Linked DNA regions of Sandaracinus amylolyticus. The protein of the gene in region 1 interacts with the protein of each later gene in a pairwise test. Links are inferred from orthologs where the notes say so. Each region holds a gene or a part of one and is shown on either strand. Other genes may lie near its edges. The genes, in order: rplA and thrS.

Region 1 (7,165 bases):
GCCAGCGTGGCGAGTGCGCGCAGGCGGTCGAGCTCTACGATCGCGTGGTCGCCGAGTTCCCGAGCAGCCGCTTCCTCTCTCCTGCGCTCTACAACGCCGGGCTGTGCCTCCAGAACAGCGGCGAGCTCGCGGGCGCGGTCGAGCGCTGGTCGATGCTGCTCGATCGCGCGCCCGACGCGCCCGACGCGAAGCACGCGCGCTTCTTGATGACCGCCGCGCTGGTCGAGCTCGAGCGTTGGGAGCCGGCGCTCGACTCCGCCGAGCTGCTCCTCGATCGCGACGATCTGCGCAGCGACGAGCGGCTCGAGGCGATGGCGCGTCGAGCCGAGGCGCTCTTCGGCCTCCGTCGTGTCGAAGACGCGGAGCGCGCGGCACGAGACGCCCTCGCCTACTACCGCACGCGCCAGGGCGAGGAGATCATCGCCGACGAGTACTTCGCGGCCGCCGCGAACTTCGTGCTCGCCGAGACGATCCGCGCTCGCTCGGAAGCGCTCGTGCTCCCCGACTCCGACGTGGTGACGCAGCGCGAGACGCTCGATCGGCGCGCGCAGCTCCTCCTCGACGCGCAGCGCGCGTACTTCGACACGATGCGCCACACCGACGCGCGCTGGGCAGCCGCGGCGGGCTACCGCATCGGCGCGATGTACGAGCAGCTCTATCGCGCGATCACCGAAGCGCCCGTTCCGCCCCCGCCGCCGGATCGTCCCCTCACCGGAGACGCGCTCGAGATCTACCGGCGCGAGTACCGCGGTCAGCTCGCGGATCGCGTCCGACCGCTCGTGCGTCACGCGATCCGCTACTGGGAGCTGACCCTGCTGATGGTCGAGCGCACCGGCGTTCGCTCGGACTGGGTCGAGCGCACGCGCACCGACCTCGACCGTGCCCGACAGCTCCTGCTCGGAGGACCGGTCTCCGACACGCCCCTGGAGCCCGAGCCGGCGCGGGCTCTCGGATCGCCCGCCGACGCTCCCGATCGCCCCCCGACCAGCACTGCGGCAGCCCCGTCGAGCGCACCTGTTCACCAATGATCCCCACGATCTGGGGCTCTCGACGACGGCATCCGAGCAAGCGTCGTACCCGGGTGCATCGATCTCGCTTGACAGCTTTGCGAGGGCACCGTACATAACGCGCCCTCGCGTTCCCCGCGCGGGTGGAGTGGTCCGTTCTCCGCAGTCCGTGTCGGCCCGCTCTGCTTCTCCGGGGCGCCAGGAAGGTGTGCTGGCGTAGCTCAATCGGTAGAGCACCTGTTTTGTAAACAGGGGGTCGTGGGTTCGAGTCCCACCGTCAGCTCGAGCCCGATTCCCTCGCTCCGATTGACACGCTGGCTCGACGGGCTCGTTTTCTCACTCTCTTTCCGCGAACGAACGGTCTTCTCGCGAACGACCTGCTACTGACCGGCCCCGCTGAACCAGCCCTGCACGCCAGCCACCGAACGACGCAGCTCAGTAGACGACGAAATCGCTAGACATCCCGGAGGGTTGCCCGAGTGGCCAAAGGGAGCAGACTGTAAATCTGCCGGCGCCAGCCTTCGGTGGTTCGAATCCACCACCCTCCAATCCGCTTCTCCATATCCCCGCTCGTTCGCTACGCGGGAGTAGCTCAGTTGGTAGAGCGTCAGCCTTCCAAGCTGAACGTCGCCGGTTCGAATCCGGTCTCCCGCTCTGTTCGACGTTCGCGGACTCACCTCCCGCGAAAACTTCTCTGAAAATCTCGTTCTTCGCAGATTCCCAGAACCGTACGCCCAGGTAGCTCAGAGGTAGAGCACCTCCTTGGTAAGGAGGAGGTCGTGAGTTCGATTCTCATCCTGGGCTCGAGACCGCACACGCTGAATAAGAGAAAATAGGAGCACGGCGCGATGGCGAAGGAAAAGTTCGTCCGGACCAAGCCGCACGTCAACGTCGGCACGATCGGTCACATCGATCACGGCAAGACCACGACGACCGCGGCGATCACGAAGGTCGCGGCGAAGAAGTTCGGCGGCAAGGAGATCTCGTACTCCGACATCGCCAAGGGCGGCACCGTCCGCGACGACTCGAAGATCGTCACGATCGCGGTCTCGCACGTCGAGTACGAGTCGGAGAAGCGCCACTACGCGCACGTCGACTGCCCCGGCCACGCCGACTACATCAAGAACATGATCACCGGCGCCGCCCAGATGGACGGCGCGATCCTGGTGGTCAGCGCCCTCGACGGCCCGATGCCGCAGACGAAGGAGCACGTGCTCCTCGCGGGTCAGGTCGGCGTGCCGAAGATCGTCGTCTGGCTCAACAAGGTCGACGCGGTCGAGGATCCGGACCTGCTCGAGCTCGTCGAGATGGAGGTCCGCGACCTCCTCAACAAGTACAAGTTCGACGGCGACAACGCGCCGGTCGTCCGCGGCTCGGCCCTCAAGGCCATGCAGGGCGATCCCGAGGGCGAGCAGACCGTCATCAACCTGCTCAACGCGCTCGACGCGTGGATCCCCGAGCCGGTTCGCGACACCGACAAGCCGTTCCTGATGGCCATCGAGGACGTGTTCTCGATCAAGGGCCGCGGCACGGTCGTGACGGGCCGCATCGAGCGCGGCGTGATCAAGGTCGGCGAGGAAGTCGAGATCCTCGGCTTCCGCGACACGCGCAAGACCACGGTCACCGGCGTCGAGATGTTCCGCAAGCTGCTCGACCAGGGCCAGGCTGGCGACAACGTCGGCTGCCTCCTGCGCGGCATCGAGAAGGACGACGTCGAGCGCGGCCAGGTGCTCGCGAAGCCCGGCTCGGTGAAGACGCACAAGAAGTTCAACGCCGAGGTCTACGTCCTCAAGAAGGAGGAGGGCGGCCGTCACAAGCCGTTCTTCACCAACTACCGCCCGCAGTTCTACATGCGGACGACGGACGTGACCGGCACGATCCACCTCGCCGAGGACGTGAAGATGGTCATGCCGGGCGACAACGTCTCGATGACCGTCGAGCTCATCACGTCGGTCGCGCTCGAGGAGCAGCAGCGCTTCGCGATCCGCGAGGGCGGCCGCACCGTCGGCGCCGGCGTCATCACGAAGATCATCGAGTGATCGGAGCTCGCTAGATGGGGGATCGAGTGCGCGTCGCGCTCGTCTGCAGCGAGTGCGACGCGCGCAACTATCAGACGACGAAGTCTCGGAAGCAGGCCGAGCGTCTGGAAATCAAGAAGTACTGCCCCCGCTGCGAGAAGCACACGACTCATCGAGAGTCGAAGTGACCGTTCGAGAGCCTCGACGAAGAAAACGAGGCTCTCGAGAATAGGCCAGTAGCTCCAACGGTAGAGCACCGGATTCCAAATCCGAGGGTTGGGGGTTCGAATCCCTCCTGGCCTGACCTCGACGGGTCGATATCAAACGAACGCTGGAACACGGATGGCGGACGAAGACGACAAGGACCTCGAGCGCGACGGCGACGAGGACACCTCCGACCCGAGCGCGGCCGGGGACTCCGACGACGCTGGCGCCGACGACGACGTCGCGCGCCGCGAGGCCGCCGCGATCGAGCGCGAGGAGCGCGAGCTCGCCGAGGCCGCCGCCGAGAACGAGGCGAACCCGGTCACCAGCCTGCTCGGCATCGAGCGCTGGGTCCAGTTCGCGTTCATCGCGGCCGCGGTGATCACGTTCTACCTGTCGGACCGGCTGATCACGTTCGCGTGGGGCTTCTTCGCGGAGCCGGATCCCACGATCGTCTCGGGCGCCGCGGCGCTGATCGGCATCGTCGGCTCGTTCCTGCTCTATCGCCACCCGCGCGTGAACGAGCTCGCCCACGAGGTCGTGGGTGAGCTGAGCAAGGTGACCTGGCCGACGCGCGACGAGACCTACTACTCGACCGTCGTCGTGATCGTCACCTCGATCATCGCTGCGGTCTACACCGGCGTCTTCGACGCGCTCTGGTCGGCGTTCACCGACCTCATCTACAACGTCTGATCGAGCGGGGGCGCGCTCGAAGCGAGAGGCCCATGCAGTACGAAGGGCGCCTCGACAGCCGGCGCGAGAGTGGGGCTTCGATGGCCAAGAAGTGGTACGTGGTGCAGGCGTATTCGGGCTACGAGGGCAAGGTGAAGTCCGCCCTCGAGGAGCGCGTCCGTCAGCACGGGATGGAGGAGTTCTTCGGGGAGATCCTGATCCCCAAGGAGAACGTCCAGGACACCACGAAGACCGGCACGAAGCGCGTGTCCAGCCGGACCTTCTATCCGGGCTACGTGTTCGTGAACATGGACCTCAACGAGCGCACTTGGCACCTGGTCAAGGACACGCCGAAGGTCAGCGGGTTCGTCGGTGGCCGTCACCCGAGCCCGGTTCCGGAGAGTGAGATCAACGCGATCTTCCAGCAGGTCGCGGAGGGCGCCGCCAAGCCGAAGCCGCGCGTCGTGTTCGACACCGGCGATCACGTGCGCGTGACCGACGGGGCGTTCGCGAACTTCACGGGCACCGTCCAGGAAGTGAACCCGGCGAAGCAGAAGGTCACGGTGCTGGTCTCGATCTTCGGCCGCGCGACGCCGGTCGAGCTCGAGTACGGGCAGGTCGAGAAGACGCAGTAGTTCTCAGCGCAGTCGCCGGTCGAGTGGTCGTCACTCTCGGTGCTGCAACTCTGGTTTCCGCACCGCCATTGCGGTGATTGAGGCTGGGTCTCGACGAGCCCAGCAGACGGTTTCGAGTCGCTTCGCTCCGCGCGCGCGGGATTTCAGGACGCAGCCATGAAGAAGGTCACTGGTCAGATCAAGCTCCAGCTCCCCGCCGGCAAGGCGAACCCCTCGCCCCCGGTCGGTCCCGCGCTCGGTCAGCACGGCGTGAACATCATGCAGTTCTGCAAGGAGTTCAACGCGCGGACGAACAAGCAGGAGGGGCTGATCATCCCGGTGGTGATCACGGTCTTCTCCGACCGCTCGTTCACCTTCATCACGAAGACGCCGCCCGCCTCGGTGCTCATCAAGCGCGAGCTCGGGCTGAAGATCGGCAAGAAGCCGGCGAGCGGCTCGTCGCGTCCCAACAAGGACAAGGTCGGCAAGATCACCCGCGCGCAGCTCGCGAAGCTCGCGGCGGAGAAGATCCAGGACACGAACGCGGCCTCGATCGAGGCGTGCGTTCGTTCGCTGGCGGGCACCGCCCGCTCGATGGGCGTCGACGTCGTCGACTGACCTGCTCGAGCGACGATTCGAGTTCGGACTGACATCGTCGCAACACCCTTCCCGCTGGATGGGTGGAACGTCGGTGATCGAACCACTGCCGCTGAGAAGTGACGGCGTCGGTGGGAGGCGGGAACGCCGACAATGGGGTCGGGGCCGCCGAATGGAGGAGCGATGAAGACGGGAAGAAAGCGCAAGAGCGCGATCGAGTCGATCGATCGTGATCGTCGCTATGCCCTCCCGGAGGCCGTCGCTCTCGTCGCCAAGGCGAGCTTCGCCAAGTTCGACGAGAGTGTGGACATCGCGGTCAGGCTCGGGGTCAACCCGAAGCACGCCGATCAGATGGTTCGTGGAGCAACCGTGTTGCCCCACGGCATCGGCAAGACCGTTCGTGTCCTGGTCTTCGCAAAGGGCGAGAAGGCGACGGAGGCCCAGGCGGCCGGAGCTGACTTTGTCGGCGCCGACGACCTGGTGGCCAAGGTCCAAGAAGGCTGGCTCGACTTCGAGACCGTGATCGCGACGCCCGACATGATGGGTCAGGTCGGTCGTCTCGGTCGTGTGCTCGGTCCCCGCGGTCTGATGCCCAACCCCAAGACCGGCACCGTGACGTTCGACGTCACGAAGGCGGTCAAGGAGGCCAAGGGCGGCAAGGTCGAGTTCCGCGCCGAGAAGGAAGGTGGCATCGTCCACGCTCCGATCGGCAAGAAGTCGTTCTCGCCGGACAAGCTCGAGGAGAACGCCCGTGCACTGATTGCTGCGCTGATGAAGGCGAAGCCGTCGGCGGCCAAGGGCACCTACCTTCGCAGCATCACCATCAGCACCACGATGGGCGCGGGCGTCAAGGTCGACACGGCGACGGTCGAGCAGGCGACTGCGGAGGCGTGATCATGGCCAACGGAACCAGCACTGCCCGCGCGGACAAGGCGAAGGTCGTCGACGAGGTCAAGGGCCTCTTCGACAAGGCGACCAGCGTCGTGTTCCTCGGCTTCAAGGGCATGGACGTGATCACGGTGACGGACCTGCGCTCGAAGTTCCGCAAGGCGGGCGTCGAGTACAAGGTCGTCAAGAACAAGCTCGTCGAGCAGGCGCTGAAGGGGACCCCCCTCGAGGGCAAGCTCGGGAAGGTCCTCGCCGGCGAGACCGCCGTCGCGTTCTCGTTCGAGGATCCCTCGACGGCCGCGAAGGTCGTGCGCGACTTCCGCAAGGAAGGCGACAAGCAGGAGAAGCTCGAGGTCAAGGCCGCGGTTCTCGACAACGCCGTCATGGCTGGCGGTGACGTCGAGAAGCAGCTCGCCTCGATGCCTGGCAAGGACGAGCTCCGCGCCATGCTCCTCGCGACCCTCCAGGCGCCGGCGCAGAACCTCGTCGCGCAGCTGCAGGCCCCCCTGCAGAACCTCGTCTACGTGCTCGAGGCGCGCCGCAAGCAGCTCGAAGAGAGCAGCGGCGGCTGAGCCCGAGCGATTCGCTCGTACTCCAACTCACCGAAACGAACCAGAACATGAGATTTGCGCACCTGCTCAAGTGCGCGTGATTGCAGGGAAGAGAAGGTCAACATGGCGACGATGGATCAGCAGAAGATGGTCGATGAGCTCTCGAGCTGGACCGTGATGGAGGTTGCGAACCTCATCAAGGCGCTCGAGGAGAAGTGGGGCGTCAAGGCGGCGCCGGCGGCGGTCGCGGTCGCGGCCCCGGCGGGCGGCGGCGCGGCGGCGGCCCCCGCGGCGGAGCAGACCGAGTTCACGGTCGAGCTCACCAGCGGCGGCGACAAGAAGATCAACGTGATCAAGGTCGTTCGCGAGCTGACGGGCCTCGGCCTGGCGGACGCGAAGAACCTCGTCGAGGCCGCGCCGAAGGTCGTCAAGGAAGGCGTGTCGAAGGCCGACGCCGAGGACATGAAGAAGAAGCTCGAGGAGGCTGGCGCCAAGGTCACGCTGAAGTGACCGGGATCTGCAATCACGAGCACGGCTGAAAGGATCACGGTGCGGGGGCCGGAAGGCCCCTGCGCCGTGCTCCGTCTTTCTGACGCCCGCATCTGCGGCGCTTT
Region 2 (7,308 bases), 2.2 Mb from region 1 along the record:
GCCTCGCGAGCGTGAGCATCAACCCGGTGGGCGTGAGCGTCGGCGCGTCGGGCGCGGTGTTCGGCGTCGCGGGCGCGTTCCTCGCGTTCCTCGTGCGCAACCGTGGCCGCATCGATCCGCACGTCTCGGCGCACCTGCGGCGCAGCCTGGTCACGTTCGTGCTCATCAACCTCGCGCTCGGCTTCACGCTGCCGGGGATCGACATGGCCGCGCACGTCGGAGGGCTCGTGATGGGCTTCCTCACCGGCCTGCTCGCCACGCCGACGGTCACGCGCGAGGGCCCGCAGCGCGCGTACTGGGCGTATCCCGTGGTCGCCGCGGTCGGGGCTGCGATGTGCGGCATCGCGTGGCTCGGCGTGCCGCTGATGCGCTGATCACGATCGCAGCGCGCGCGTCAGCTCTTCGACGATCACGCCGCGCATCCAGCGATGCCCGGCGTCCGCGTGGAAGCGCTCGTGCCAGAGCGCCGCGACCGGGATCGCGCCGATCGGGATCGGCACATCGACGACGACGAGATCCATCTCGCGCGCGACGTCGACCACGAGCTCGCGCGGCACCGCCGCGAGCATGTCCGTGGACGCGACGACGCGCGGCACGAGCAGGAACCCCGGCACCACGAGGCCCACGCGCCGCTCGAGCCCCAGCCGCTCGATCGCGACGCCCACCGCGCTGGGCGACGCGCTGCCGGTGCGCACGACGACGTGCGGATGCGCGAGCCACGCCTCGCGCGTGATCGTCCGACGCCGCAGGGCCGGGTGACCGCGCCTCGCGAGCACGCCCCAGCGCACGGTGCCGAGCGCGCGCTGCACCAGCCCCGTTCCCTCGCGCGGCGCGGGCGCGAGCGCGAGATCGATGCCGCCCGCGCCGAGCGCCGTCGTGTCGTCGCCGGCGATCGGAGGACGCAGCTCGAGCCCACAGTGAGGCGCCTCGCGCTGCATGCGCGCGACGATCGCCGGCACCTGAGGCGCGAGCAGATCGGGGCACGCGACGGTGAACGCGCGCTGCGACGTCGCGGGATCGAACGCGGGCTCGACCTGGAGCAGACGGCGCACGTCGGCGAGCGTGCGGGCCAGCGCGGGGGCGAGCGCGTCGGCGCGCGGCGTCGTGTGCATCGCGCGTCCGACGCGCACGAGCAGCGGATCGCCGAGCAGCTCGCGCAGCCGCGAGAGCGCGTGGCTCGTGCTCGGCTGGGTGAGCCCCAGCCGTCGTGCGGCGCGCGTCACGTTGCGCTCGGCGAGCAGCGCGTCGAGCACGACGAGCAGGTTCAGATCGATCCCGGCGAGCTCCGGCGCGGCGGTGAGCATCGCGAACGAGCTTCGCGCATCCATCGACGTCGTGCATGGATGTCTGCGAGCCATCGATGGGACGCATGGTCGGCGTCCGGCATGATCGGGCGATGCGCGTCTTCGTCACCGGAGCTTCGGGGTTCGTCGGCGGTCACCTGGTCGAGCACCTCGTGCGGAAGGGCCACGACGTGCGCGCGATGGCGCGTTCGGATCGCAGCGCGGAGCTGGCTCGTCGCTATGGCGCGACGCCGGTGCGCTGTGATCTCGACGACGTGCGCCCCGAGCACCTCGCGGAGTGCGACGCGGTGATCCACGCGGCCGCGCGCGCGGAGGAGTGGGGCACGAAGGACGAGTTCGAGCGCGCGAACGTCGACGGCACGACGCGCGTGCTCGAGGCTGCTCGCCGCGCCGGCGTGCGCCGCTTCGTGCACGTCGGCACCGAGGCGGCGATCTTCGCGGGGCGCGATCTCGTCGACGTCGACGAGCGCGCGCCGTACCCGACGTCGAGCCCGTACCTCTACGGCGTCACGAAGGCCGAGGCCGAGCGCCGCGTGCTCGCGGCGAGCGCGCCCGGGTTCGAGACGCTCTCGATCCGCCCGCGCCTCGTGTGGGGCACGCGCGACACGACGGTGCTGCCGGCGGTGCTGCGCATGGCGGAGACCGGTCGGTTCGCGTGGCTCGACGGAGGCCGCGTGCGGACGTCGGCCACGCACGTCCACAACATCGCGCACGCGCTGGAGCTCGCGCTCACGAGAGGTCGTCCAGGGAACGCGTACTTCGTGGCCGACGCCGAGACGCACACGATGCGCGACTTCCTCTCGCAGCTCGCCGATGCCGCCGCGGGTGTGGAGCTGGGCACGCGCAACGTGCCGTCGTCGCTCGCGCGTCCGCTCGCGCGCGTCGTCGAGTCGGTGTGGCGCACGCTCGGCCTGCGCAGCACGCCCCCGATGACGAGGTTCGCGATCGACATGATGTCGAGCACGGTCACGGTGAGCACGAAGAAGGCCCGCGACGAGCTCGGCTACGCGCCGATCGTGACGTACCAGGACGGCCTCGAAGAGCTCCGCGCGGAGCGCAGGAAGGCGCGCTCCACGACGACGACGGCGAGCGTGCCGGCCTCTTAGGAGAGCAGGAATCGAAGGAAGACCACGTCGGAGCGCGCGACTGATGCGTGCCGTTCGTCGACTCAGCTCAATCAGGGAGATTTCTGAGGAGAGCAGGAGTGGAAGGAAGACCACGTCGGAGCGCGCGAATGACGCGTGCCGTTCGTCGACTCCGCTCAATCAGGGAGATTTCTGAGGAGAGCAGGAGTGGAAGGAAGACCACGTCGCCGCGCGCGAATGAGGCCTGCCGTTCGTCGACTCAGCGCATCGAGAGATTCTGACGAGAGCAGGAGTCGGAGGAAGACCACATCTCAGCGCGGGCGTGCGACCCACCGACGGTCGACTCGCGGGCGCGGGGAGGGGGCCCGCGCGCAGTTCCGCAGCGCCATCCAGTCTCCGCGTGGCCCCCGACTGCGCGTGAGCGCGAAGCGCCGAAGGCGCCCCGCGCTCACGAGAGCCCCGGCCATCGACCGTCACGAGCGCTATCGGTCGGATCGCGAGGACTGTCCGAGCACGGGCTTCCTCCCCGCGCCTCTCATCGAAGCCTCACCCCGCGCGGCGATCGCCCAGCTCACCGACGAGCGTCGAACGTCCCCGAGAACCCGCGCCCCACGAGCGTTCCGTCCCAGCGCCCCGGGCTCAACGTGTTCGGCCCCGAGATCGTCGCGTTCCCGCGCAGCGTGATCGCATCCGCGCCGATCCGCGCGTTCACCACCGCATCGATCGCCGCGTCGACGCCCGCCGACACGATCCCGGTGCACACGTTGTCCACCGTCGTGCCGACGTTCGGATAGTCGACCGCGTCTTCCGCCGCCTGCGCGAGCCCGTCGCAGAACCCGCCCGCGACCTCGGTGAGCGCCTCGCGCAGCGTCGTCCAGCGACGACCGCTGCCCTCGTACACCAGCGCGTCGAGCAGCCACGCCACGATCGATCCGATGCTCACGTTGATCGTGTGGCGCTCGATGTTGAACTCGCCGCAGACCGCGCTCGCGTTGAACTCGCTCGGGCTGAACCGCCAGTCGCGCACCATCAGCGGGTCACCGACGATCGGCGTCGCGCGGTACATGAACGTGACGCGATCCCACGTGTGCGTGCCGCGATAGCTGTCCGCCACCGCGCCCGCGCGCAGCGTCATCGTCTCGTCGATCACCCACGTGTCGAGCACGACGTTCAGGTCCGCGACCGCGCGGAACACGTCGCGCGACCACGGCGGCAGGTACTCCGCGATGAACGGCTGCGCGAGGCGGCAGATCTCCATGTCGACCCAGTCGGGCAGCCCGTCCCAGTCGATGCACGTGCCGTCGGTCCCGAGGAACCGGAAGATGTCCTCGACGTCCGCGATCCACGCCGGCACCGCCTCGCCCACGTGGAGCGTCGACGTCATCGTCCACGTGCCCGCGAGATCCGGGTTCGTGATGTCGCAGACCGTTCGCGGCCTGCATCGACCGGCCTCGCAGAGATCCTCGGGCGGGCACATGTCGTCGGCGAAGCACGCGCCGCCACCTGGCCCCGGCACGCAGAGACCATCGGTGCACTCGAGGCCGATCGGGCAGTCGGTCGTGAACGCGCAGTGGCACACGCCGTCCTCGCCGCACGTCAGCGGAGGCGGGCACATCATCGACGCGTCGCACGGGATCGGGATGCGCGGATCGTGCGTGCATCGTCCGGCGATGCAGAGCTCGTCCTCACCGCACTCGGGATCGAACTCGCAGAACGCGCCGGAGTCCGACGGCTGCACGCACACGCCCATGCGGCACTCGCCGGGCGCGTCGCACGGACGACAGTCGGTTCCGTCACCCGGCGGCGGGCGATCCGGATCGGGCACGCACCGCGGGATCCCGCCGACCGCCGCGCACAAGAACCCGGTCGGGCACTCGTCGAAGCCGTCGCCGCACTCGGGCTCGAGCGGTCCGCCGTCGAACGTCGGCTGCACGGTGCCGCCGTCGGGATCGCGCATGCGTCCGCCGCCTCCTTCGGAGCATCCGATCGTCAGCAGCGATGGAATCGAGAGCGCGAGGACCAAGCACGAGCGAAGCGACGACGACTTCATGACGGCGGCGATGCTATCACCGCGCGCCGCCGTCCGACGCAGCACGCACAATCACCTCACACGTGCTTGACACCGCCAGGGCACGGCGCTACCAAACGCCTCCCTTTCGACGGGGCTGACAACGCAGCACCTCAGGCACGTAGCTCAGTGGTAGAGCACTACCTTGACACGGTAGGGGTCGGCAGTTCAATCCTGCCCGTGCCTAATGCAGCGAGCTCCAAGGGCATCTCCGATGCCCGTCGCTCGCGCGGTTTTCGGTTGAGTCTCGGCAAGCGATAGCGACCTCTCGAGTCGCAGCGCGACGAGACCCGCAGCGAGGCTCTCACTCGCTCATCTCGCGCTGCTGCGAACCCGCAGGCAGGAGAGATGACGACGATGGGAACGACGACTGCTCGCGCCGTGCTCGAGGCGCAGAACGCGATGCGCCCCGACGTGATCGCGGCGCGCGCGACGATCGACGGCCGCGAGAAGATCGTCGACCTCCACACGCCGCTGCCCGAGGGCACGCCGATCAAGCCGATCGCGCTCGATCACCCCGACGCGCTCTGGGTCATCCGCCACTCGTCGTCGCACGTGATGGCCGACGCGGTGCAGCGGCTCTTCCCGGGCACCAAGGTCGCGTTCGGTCCCGCGACGGAGAACGGCTTCTACTACGACTACGATCGCCCCGGCGGCTCGTTCACCGAGGAGGATCTCCGCGCCATCGAGACGAAGATGGCGGAGATCATCGCCGAGGATCGTCCGTTCGAGCGCGAAGAGGTCACGGTCGATCAGGCGCGCGACATCCTCACGCGCCTCGGCGAGACGTACAAGCTCGAGCACCTCGAGCGCCTCGCCGCGATGGGCGAGCAGATCTCGATCTACCGCCACGGCGACTGGGTCGATCTCTGCGAGGGCCCGCACGTCCCGAGCACGAAGTACCTCAAGGCGTTCCAGCTCACGACGGTCGCGGGCGCGTACTGGCGCGGCGACGAGCGGAACCCGATGCTCCAGCGCATCTACGGCACCGCCTTCGCGAACGAGAAGGCGCTGCGCGCCTACCTCAAGCAGCTCGAGGAAGCGAAGAAGCGCGATCACCGCAAGCTCGGCAAGGAGCTCGAGCTCGTCGGCTTCCACCCGTGGGCGCCCGCGTCGCCGTTCTTCCTGCCGCGCGGCGCATCGATCTACGCGAAGCTCGTCGACTACGTGCGCGACCTCTACGTGCGCTTCGGCTACGACGAGGTCGTCACGCCGCAGATCTTCGATCGCGAGCTCTTCCTCACGTCGGGCCATCTGCCCGCGTACTCGGAGAACATGTTCCTCGCCGCGACGCGCGAGAACATCGAGGACGTGATCGAGCACCTCGGCAAGGAAGCGCTCGGCAACGCGAAGGACATCGAGAAGGCGCTCGAGGAGAAGATCCGCTTCGGCATCAAGCCGATGAACTGCCCCGGGCACTGCCTCCTCTACGGCATGCAGCGCCGCAGCTACCGCGAGCTGCCGATGCGCGTCGCGGACTTCGGTCGACTGCATCGCTTCGAGCGCAGCGGCGTCACCCAGGGCCTCACGCGCGTCCGCACGTTCTGCCAGGACGACGCCCACATCTTCTGCACGCTCGATCAGGCGCAGGGCGAGATCGAGTCGTTCATCGATCTCGTGTACGCGGTCTACCAGGACTTCGGCTTCGCCGAGGTGCGCGTGGTGATCGCGACGCGCCCCGACGAGCGCCTCGGCTCGGACGAGGTCTGGGATCGCGCGGAGAAGGCGCTGATCGCCGGCGTGCAGGCGAAGAAGCTGGACTACTCGATCGCCGAGGGTGAAGGCGCGTTCTACGGCCCCAAGATCGAGTTCCACTTGAAGGACGCGATCGGACGCAGCTGGCAGCTCGGGACCATGCAGGTCGACTTCAACCTGCCCGAGCGCTTCGACCTCACCTACGTCGGCGAGGACAACACGCAGCACCGTCCCGTGATGCTGCACCGCGCGATCCTCGGCTCGATCGAGCGCTTCATGGGCGTGCTGATCGAGCACGTCTCGGGCGCGTTCCCGACGTGGCTCGCGCCCGAGCAGATCGCGCTGCTCACGGTGAGCGAGAAGTTCGAGCCGTACGCGCGCGAGGTGCAGCAGCTCCTCACGCGCGAGGGCTTCCGCGTGAAGATCGATCTCTCGAGCGACAAGCTCGGCGCGAAGATCCGCAACGCGCGCCTGATGCGCATCCCGTTCCTCGGCGTGATCGGCGAGAAGGAAGTCGAAGGTCGCGGCCTCGCGATCCGCTCGCGCGACGAGGACAAGGACCTCGGCTTCGTGGCGCTCGATCAGGTGATCGCGCGCCTTCGACACGAGTCGCGTCCCCCCTCGCTCCGCCCCTCGCCGGCCGGGGAGTGACGCAGCACTCGCGCAGCCTTTCTGGACTGTGGCGCGGGGGCTTGTGATGAGCCCTCGCACGCTCCATCATCGCCGTTCGTTCATGGAAGGGCAGGGGCCCTTCCCACAGGAGGATTGAGTCATCCGACCCCGCTTCGACCCGCGCGCCCAGCGCGCCGCCTTCTCCGGCCCTCGTACGAATCACCGCATTCGCGTCCCCGAAGTCCGTGTCATCGGCGCCGAGGGCGAGATGCTCGGTGTCCTTCCGACTCACGAGGCGCTCCGTCTCGCGAAGGAGAAGGAGCTCGACCTCGTCGAGGTCAACCCGAAGGGCATGCCGCCGGTCTGCAAGATCATGGACTTCGGCAAGTTCAAGTACGAGGAGAAGAAGAAGGAGAACGAGGCCAAGAAGCGGCAGATCCAGGTGGAGCTCAAGGAAGTGAAGCTCCGCCCGAAGACGGATGATCACGACATGGACGTGAAGACCCGTCACGTCCGCCGCTTCCTGGAAGAAGGAAACAAGGTG

The links.
Region 2: the proteins of rplA (region 1) and thrS interact in binary tests that used the Escherichia coli proteins (3 or more experiments, as listed by UniProt). The link is inferred for Sandaracinus amylolyticus from one-to-one orthologs.

Annotation. Positions count from the first base shown.
Region 1 is NZ_CP011125.1:3,140,485-3,147,649, reverse strand. What follows is about bases 4,336-7,150. They hold rplA (50S ribosomal protein L1), read left to right. Parts: upstream 4,336-5,295; coding sequence 5,296-6,006; downstream 6,007-7,150. Other genes in these bases: rplL (50S ribosomal protein L7/L12), read left to right, coding at 6,684-7,061; rplJ (50S ribosomal protein L10), read left to right, coding at 6,009-6,572; rplK (50S ribosomal protein L11), read left to right, coding at 4,693-5,133; nusG (transcription termination/antitermination protein NusG), read left to right, coding at 4,336-4,536. In the rest of the region: DB32_RS13210 (tol-pal system YbgF family protein), read left to right, coding at 1-1,028; tuf (elongation factor Tu), read left to right, coding at 1,856-3,046; rpmG (50S ribosomal protein L33), read left to right, coding at 3,061-3,213; preprotein translocase subunit SecE, read left to right, coding at 3,368-3,922; more of nusG, read left to right, coding at 4,003-4,335. UniProt on the Escherichia coli protein: One of the primary rRNA binding proteins, it binds very close to the 3'-end of the 23S rRNA. Forms part of the L1 stalk. It is often not seen in high-resolution crystal structures, but can be seen in cryo_EM and 3D reconstruction models.
Region 2 is NZ_CP011125.1:5,317,479-5,324,786, reverse strand. What follows is about bases 4,351-7,308. They hold thrS (threonine--tRNA ligase), read left to right. Parts: upstream 4,351-4,814; coding sequence 4,815-6,803; downstream 6,804-7,308. Other genes in these bases: infC (translation initiation factor IF-3), read left to right, coding at 6,925-7,308; DB32_RS22590 (hypothetical protein), read right to left, coding at 4,351-4,439. In the rest of the region: DB32_RS22605 (rhomboid family intramembrane serine protease), read left to right, coding at 1-374; DB32_RS22600 (LysR family transcriptional regulator), read right to left, coding at 375-1,328; DB32_RS22595 (NAD-dependent epimerase/dehydratase family protein), read left to right, coding at 1,397-2,410; more of DB32_RS22590, read right to left, coding at 2,961-4,350. UniProt on the Escherichia coli protein: Catalyzes the attachment of threonine to tRNA(Thr) in a two-step reaction: L-threonine is first activated by ATP to form Thr-AMP and then transferred to the acceptor end of tRNA(Thr). The rate-limiting step is amino acid activation in the presence of tRNA.